3 regions of the Arthrobacter sp. alpha11c genome follow, and region 3 is predicted to be linked to each of the others. Evidence: riboswitches for the same ligand, from Rfam matches in the RefSeq annotation. Region 3 holds a riboswitch; each other region holds the start of a gene.
The links. Region 3 has a riboswitch for thiamine pyrophosphate ahead of ACTAQJ_RS02245 (bifunctional hydroxymethylpyrimidine kinase/phosphomethylpyrimidine kinase). Riboswitches for the same ligand answer to the same signal wherever they lie in the genome.
Positions count from the first base shown of each region.

Region 1 (2,212 bases), 1.4 Mb from region 3:
CAAGGCGCTGCTTCTGCCCGCCGGAGAGTGCCGCCGTCGGGTGATCCAGTGCCAAACCGCCGCCTGCAGCCGTGCGCAACCCAACGTCGTCGAGCGCTTCATGGACGCGGGCCCAAACTTCATCCCGGGGAACGGCAAGGTTTTCGGCGCCAAACGCGACGTCGTCACCCACCCGTGAGAGCACCACCTGGGTTTCCGGATCCTGCTGCATCAGACCTGCACGGCCGCGTTGTTCGCGGGGAGCGAGGCCGTCGATCAACAGCGAGCCGGTCTCGTCCGAATCGTCTTCCTCGTCACCCAGCACACCGGCGAGGGCATGGAGCAGTGTCGACTTCCCTGCGCCCGATGGACCCAGCAAGAGCACACGCTCGCCGGGCTCGATCCGGAGATCGAGGTCCTGGATGGCGGGTGTGGAACGCCCGGCATGCCGCCATCCCCACCCTTGGGCGGTGATGGCGGCAGGCCGCACCTGGCCGCTGCCTTCTTTCGCAGGCATTAGTTGAAGACGGGCTCCGAAGCAGCCTTGCGCGACGCGAAGGAGCTGAGGACGCCGGTCTTGGCCAGCCCGCGGGTGGCAACCCAGGACAGCGCGCCGGCGATGATCGCACCGGAGAGCGTGGTGAAGGCGATGTAGGCCAGCTTGTCGATTGCTTCGTAGGCGATGTTCCAGCCCCAAGGCAGGAAGGAATCGTTGAGACCGCAGAAGAGGCCCGAGCCCGCACCTGCGAGGAGTGCAGCGGACAGGTCGAACTTCTTGTACCGGAACGCAGCGAAGACGAGTTCCGCGCCCAGCCCCTGGAGGATGCCGGAGATGAGGACGGTGGTGCCGTACTGGGAACCCATGATGAGTTCGCCGGTGGCGGCGACGGCTTCGCAGAACAGGGCTGCGCCCGGCTTGCGGATGATGAGCATGCCCAGGACGGCGGGGATCATCCAGCCACCGGCAATCAAACCGGTAAGCGGCGGATACGTGGCGTTCATGGGGATGGATACGATTGCGGCGCCCTGGGACCAGGCCCAGAAGATCACGCCGCCGGCGATGGCAATCAAAGCTGCCACCACGATGTCTACAACACGCCAGTTATAACTGGTTTTCTTCACGCTTGCCGTGGTCATTTTTCTGCCTCCTGAGGTACAGGAGGGGAAAGTGCTCCCCGGAAACCCCCGGTCGGCCTGCGCCGCCCGGATCCGGACACTCTGAGAAGCTCGACTCCCTTGCGCCGGTACTAACCGGATCAGGTTCGAGGGTCTGCGGCTGTCCGCACTCTCAGCGCCCTCGCGTCTCCTGCATCTCTGCAAGGTCCGACGGCGGCGCTCCCCTGTCGTTATTAGATCTGCCCTTATGGGCGTGGTTCAGTTTACACCTGTGGGTGTTCGTGGGAGGTGGGGGTTAGTCACAAAGCGGCTGGCAACCACACCTGAGAGAATGATCCAGCAGAATCGACGCGGCAAAGGGGTATTTCATGACGGACCTTCCCACGACGGACATCCCAGTTCCCCAAGCCCGCCTTGCCGCGAGCGTCATCCTGCTCCGCGACTCCCCGGCCGGGCTCGAAGCCTTCGTGCAGCACAGGGTTGCCACCATGGACTTCGCCGCCGGCATGGTGGTCTTTCCGGGAGGCCGGGTTGACGCCGCAGACCAGGACGGATGGGATTACCCGGCTGAGCTGCTGGAACAGCACGCTGCAAACTGGCATCTGAGCTCCATCGCCGTTGATCCCGAACAGGCCCCGGCAAAGTCAGGCATGGTGCTTACCGCTGCACTGCGGGAGGTTTGGGAGGAGGCCGGACTTCGCCTTGATTCCTCAGACCTTCGCCCCTGGGCCAACTGGGTCACGCCGACGGACATGCCCAAGCGCTTCGACACCTACTTCTATGTTGCCAAGCCTGCTCCGGAAGCAGCACCCCAGCACCAAACCACTGAAGCTTGGCAATCACTCTGGATGCCGGTGGATGGGATCCTGGCGGCCGAGGCGGCCGGTACATTGCAGCTGATGCCACCCACGTATTACCTGCTCAAGGAAATTGCCGGTCTCGGAACAGTAGATGCCGTCTGGGAAGCCGATCACGATGTTGTCCCTGTCCTTGCACCACGCGGTTCCATGGCAGCTTTCCTCAAGGAACGGGAAAACCGCCGCTAGTCCCAAGCCGCCTGCATGTGAGGCTAGGCTGGGGGCATGAACCTCTTTTTCAAGCTGCTGGGTGCCGGAGT
Region 1 is NZ_CP196747.1:4,194,132-4,196,343, reverse strand. Features, by position in the region: gene ACTAQJ_RS19505 (ABC transporter ATP-binding protein) at 1-496, opposite strand, end outside; gene ACTAQJ_RS19500 (ECF transporter S component) at 496-1,116, opposite strand; TPP riboswitch at 1,195-1,331, opposite strand; gene ACTAQJ_RS19495 (NUDIX hydrolase) at 1,464-2,141, shown strand; gene ACTAQJ_RS19490 (DUF4235 domain-containing protein) at 2,178-2,212, shown strand, end outside.
Region 1: it holds a riboswitch for thiamine pyrophosphate, as region 3 does, so the genes downstream of both, ACTAQJ_RS19500 (ECF transporter S component) here and ACTAQJ_RS02245 (bifunctional hydroxymethylpyrimidine kinase/phosphomethylpyrimidine kinase) in region 3, are expected to answer to the same signal.

Region 2 (2,212 bases), 440 kb from region 3:
GGTGATCCCGCGTTGCCGTAAAACGATCAGGCCGGAAAATGGACCATCGAGGGTCGGCTGAGCCGCTGATCAGCCCGCCGACGATTTTGGCGGCCACAGGCGTCAACAGAACGCCGTGGCGGAAGAACCCGGACGCGATCACGAGACCGTCGATGGTGCCCTCGAGTCCAGTAACGCGTCCCAGTCCAGAAACGCGTCCAAGTAATGGTGCGTTGTCCGGAGTGCCGGGCCGTGCGCGTGCTGCGCTTCCAACAGTTCCAGTTCCGCCACCGCAGGCACCAGCACTTGGGCGTCCCGCAGCAGTTGGTAGACGCCGCCCGCGGAGACTGCATTGGTGGATGCGGATAGTCCGTCCTCGCGCTGGGTGGCTCCGATCACCACCGTGCCATCGTCCCGGGGCACGATGTAGACCGGCACCCCGCGGACCATGCCCCGGATGGTGGATGTGAGGAGGGGCTGGAGGTGTTGAGGAACGCGCAGCCTGAGAATGTCGCCGTAAACGGGCCGCAGGGGCAGGGTGAGCCCTTCGGGGAGATCGCAGATCCTTGCCGCATCAAGCCCGCAGGCGATCACAGTCTCAGGGGCCACAACGACGGCGCCGGAATCAAGTTCGACCCCGGAGACATGGTCCCCGTCCCAGAGCAAACGGGATGCGCGGAGCGGCAGGGCGAAACCGTCCTCCGCTCCGGAAACCCACGTTGCGTCACTTGGTTCGTGGGCTGCCAACCCTTCCATGAGGCACCGTGCAAGGCGCCGCGGATCCACTTGGTGATCGGCAGGTATGTCGAAGGCACAGGAAATCTGTGGGCTCAGCAAAGGCTCACGCTCGCGCGCTTCCCGCAATGACAATGGCTCCACGTGGAGCCCCGCGGCCTGCTGGACTGTCCGGAGGTCTGCCAGCGCGCGGCGGTCGGCGGCGTCGGCACCAACGGCGATTGTCGACGTCGTGCGGTATCCGGTGGCTGATTCGCCGCCATGGACGCTCCGGATGAAAGCGGGCCACAGTCGGGAGGATTCCAGCATGAGTTCCAGGAGGTCTTCTTCCTGGTAGTGGAGTTCACTGACCGGAGCCAGCATCCCGGCGGCAGCGAACGTCGCACCCGCTGCGGGGGTGGGATCAATGAGGACCACAGAGCGGCCCTTGCGGCGGGCTTCGTGGGCGATGCCAAGGCCGATGATGCCGCCACCAATGACTGCGACGTCTGCCTGCAAGGGGTTTTGGCGGGATTCTGCCATATGTTTCCTTCCCTACGCCGGTATTAGCCGGATCAGGTCAAGCGGTCGGCGCTGAAGCCCTCTCAGCCGGACGGTCATATGACGCTGTCACGGCTCCCGCAGTACGTGCCCAGTTTAGAGGAACTACTCTGGTTTCCATGACCCAGCATGATGTCCACACCACTGCCCGCCTTTACTTGTGCACTGATGCCCGCAAACGCCAGGGCGATTTCGAAGACTTCGTCGACGCCGCGTTCGAGGGCGGCGTCGATATCATCCAGCTTCGCGACAAGACGCTCGAGGCCGCCGAGGAGCTTGAGGTCCTGGAGGTTCTGCACAACGTGGCCCAACGGCACGGGCGGCTGTGGGCCGTCAACGACCGCGCCGATGTTGCCAGTATTTCCGGGGCTCCGGTGTTCCATATCGGGCAAAAGGACATCCCCCTGCGCGCCGCACGTCACCTCCTCCACGACCGCACCGTGATCGGCCTCTCCACCCATACGCCGGAACAGGTCGACGCCGCGATAGCTGCCTCCCCTGGCAGGAGCGGACTGGATTATTTCTGTGTTGGTCCGGTGTGGGCAACGCCCACAAAGCCAGGCCGTGAAGCAGTTGGGCTGGACCTGGTCACATATGCCGCGGAAGCCGTAAAGCGCGCGGACGAGGAGACCGTAGGTGGCGTCCTCCTCCCCTGGTTCGCTATTGGCGGCATCGACCTCAGCAACATTGAACAGGTGGTTGCCGCGGGAGCGAGCCGGGTCGTCGTGGTGCGGGCCATCACTGAGGCAGAGGATCCGACGGCGGCGGCCAAGACTTTGCTGGAAGCGCTCGACGCCGGATAATCACCCGGCGCCCTGGTGGCCGCGGAGAATATGCGAAAGTCTCCTAAGCCGTGAGCCCGAGCCCGGACATGCGTCGCCCATGCCGCTCCGCAAGCTCGGCCGTGAGGGCCTTGACTGCCGTGCGCGCATCCCCGCCGCCCTTGAGCAGCGGTCCT
Region 2 is NZ_CP196747.1:46,465-48,676, reverse strand. Features, by position in the region: partial or broken gene thiO (glycine oxidase ThiO) at 1-1,236, opposite strand, end outside; TPP riboswitch at 1,229-1,346, opposite strand; gene thiE (thiamine phosphate synthase) at 1,374-2,057, shown strand; gene ACTAQJ_RS00230 (ferritin-like fold-containing protein) at 2,101-2,212, opposite strand, start outside.
Region 2: it holds a riboswitch for thiamine pyrophosphate, as region 3 does, so the genes downstream of both, thiO (glycine oxidase ThiO) here and ACTAQJ_RS02245 (bifunctional hydroxymethylpyrimidine kinase/phosphomethylpyrimidine kinase) in region 3, are expected to answer to the same signal.

Region 3 (2,212 bases):
GACGCGTGCTCAGCCAGTCCCGGTGGAGCTCGGACTCCACTTCAAGGCAGAGTTGCGATGATTTTGCCCAGAAGAGCTGCTCTTCTTCAGTGGGGGCAAGTGCACCTGCCCGCGCCAAAACCCTCGAGTAGCCGTTCAGGTAGATGGCGTCCTGGGCGAGGTAGTAGTTGAACTGGGGCTCCGGGAGGCGCCCGGACTGCAGGCCCCGAATGAAGCCGAGGCCGTAAATTGCGTCCAATTCCGGTGCAGCTTCGGCCCACAGCCGCGCGGCAAAGTCGCCGGACTTCCCGGCAGGATTCAGCGCTGGCTCCATGTGGTGGAAGTGGTGAACCGGCCCGCTGCCGTTGCCTACCTCGAGCCGGTCGGCCGCCGCGAGGGCCTGCAGCAGCCACGGCTTGACCTCGCGGAGGGACGCCTCCCAGTTGCCCCTGCGGGCTTGGACCGTGGCCAATGCCGAGGAGAGTGAGCACCCCGTTCCATGGCTGTTCCTGGTATCCACTCGGGGCCCAGGCACCTCGATCACGTCCTGCCGCAGCAAGCCACTCGTATTGACCAGCGCATCCGAACAGTCGTTTCCTGCCAAATGGCCGCCCTTCACCAAAACCGTCGTTCCACACTCAGCAGCCAGTCGCTTGCCTTGGTCAAGCGCCGTGGCCCAATCCGGGGCTTCGGGCTCACCCAACAACATCGCCAGTTCGGGAAGGTTTGGGGTGATGAGATCCGCCAACGGCAAGAGGCTGCGCAAAGATGCTTCGGCGCTCTCACGCAGAAGACGGTCGCCACTGGTGGCCACCATCACCGGGTCAAGGACCACGACGGCGGGACGCACCTCTTCGAGCCAGTTACGGACTTCGTCGATGACGGCCGCGTCACCCAACATCCCGATCTTGACCGCATCAATGTCAATATCGCTGCTGATCGCCTCCAGTTGCTGACGCAGGAACTCCACAGGTGGAACATGGACTGCGCTGACGCCCAGGGTGTTCTGGGCCGTCAAAGCCGTGATGGCAGCCATGCCATAGCCGCCGTGCGCTGCGATGCTCTTCAGGTCTGCCTGGATTCCCGCGCCGCCAGAAGGATCCGAGCCGGCAATGCTGAGCACCCGCGGATGTGGGCGGGCCGGGACTGCTCCGATACCAGTGGGGTAGACAGGGTAGACAGCGGAATTCGACGATGAAGCCATAGTGGACATCCCTTCGCCGGTGCTAACCGGACAGGTTCAACGGGTCTGGATCTCAGCCAGGCCCAGTGCCCGGCACCCCGTGTCAGTTTCCAAGCGTAGCCCGGAACCCCGCCGGCCCGGGAACCGGACGGCCGCGGGGAATGGATGTGACCGGCAGCAACAAAAAAGTCCCGCAGCATCCGCCATAAACGGATGCTGCGGGACTGTCTCACTACTTAACGACTGTCACTCTCATTACTTAACGACTGTCACTGCTTTTGCCGTGCCTACAACTCGGAAGCAGGAACTCCCACCCCAAGGATGATGGGCTCGTCCGCTACCTTCTTTTTGGCAGGCTCTGCAGCTGCCGGCGCCTTGGCCTCATGGGCCGATCCACCTGCGGCGGCAGCAGTTACGTCGTGATGTTCCACGCTGGTTTCGTTTGCGGAACCCTGCGCCCTGCTTGCACTGCGGTTCCTTCGGCCGCGACGGCCACGGGAACGCGATGAATGATCGTGCTCATCGGTAGTGACAGCAGAAGCGCTGCCCGGGGAAACGGCGGAAGCAGTCGCAGGTTCGGACACCGAAGTCCTCGCCTCTTCCTCTGCAGCCGGTGCGGCACCGAGGTGCGAAAATGCCTCTGCCAACAGGTCCAGGCTCATGGCCGGCTTACCGGCAGGTGGTTCCTCATGGTGTTCCACAAACGGAAGAGCCACTTCTTCGCCACCAAAACGCAGAACAGGAGTGGAGCGTGCTTCCCGAACCGCAGCCTCATGACTGGCGGCATCACGTGCAGCCGGTACCCCGGCATCGCCGGTTGCAGCTTCAGGGGCGGATTCATCGGTGTGACCCTGCTGGCTTGCTGCGCGGGCCAGCTCCTCCGCACGGTGAACCTCGTCATCGTGCAAGTGGGCGGCATGCGCTGCAGCGGCGATGGTGGCAAGAGCTGCCCTGGTCGCCTCAGCCTTCGCCTGGCGGGCCGGGTCCACGGACTCCGTGGCTGCCGGAGCCGCGGGGGCGGCAGGCGTGCTGTGGACCGTAGGGGCCACT
Region 3 is NZ_CP196747.1:485,165-487,376, reverse strand. Features, by position in the region: gene ACTAQJ_RS02245 (bifunctional hydroxymethylpyrimidine kinase/phosphomethylpyrimidine kinase) at 1-1,183, opposite strand, end outside; TPP riboswitch at 1,175-1,273, opposite strand; gene ACTAQJ_RS02240 (Rne/Rng family ribonuclease) at 1,450-2,212, opposite strand, start outside.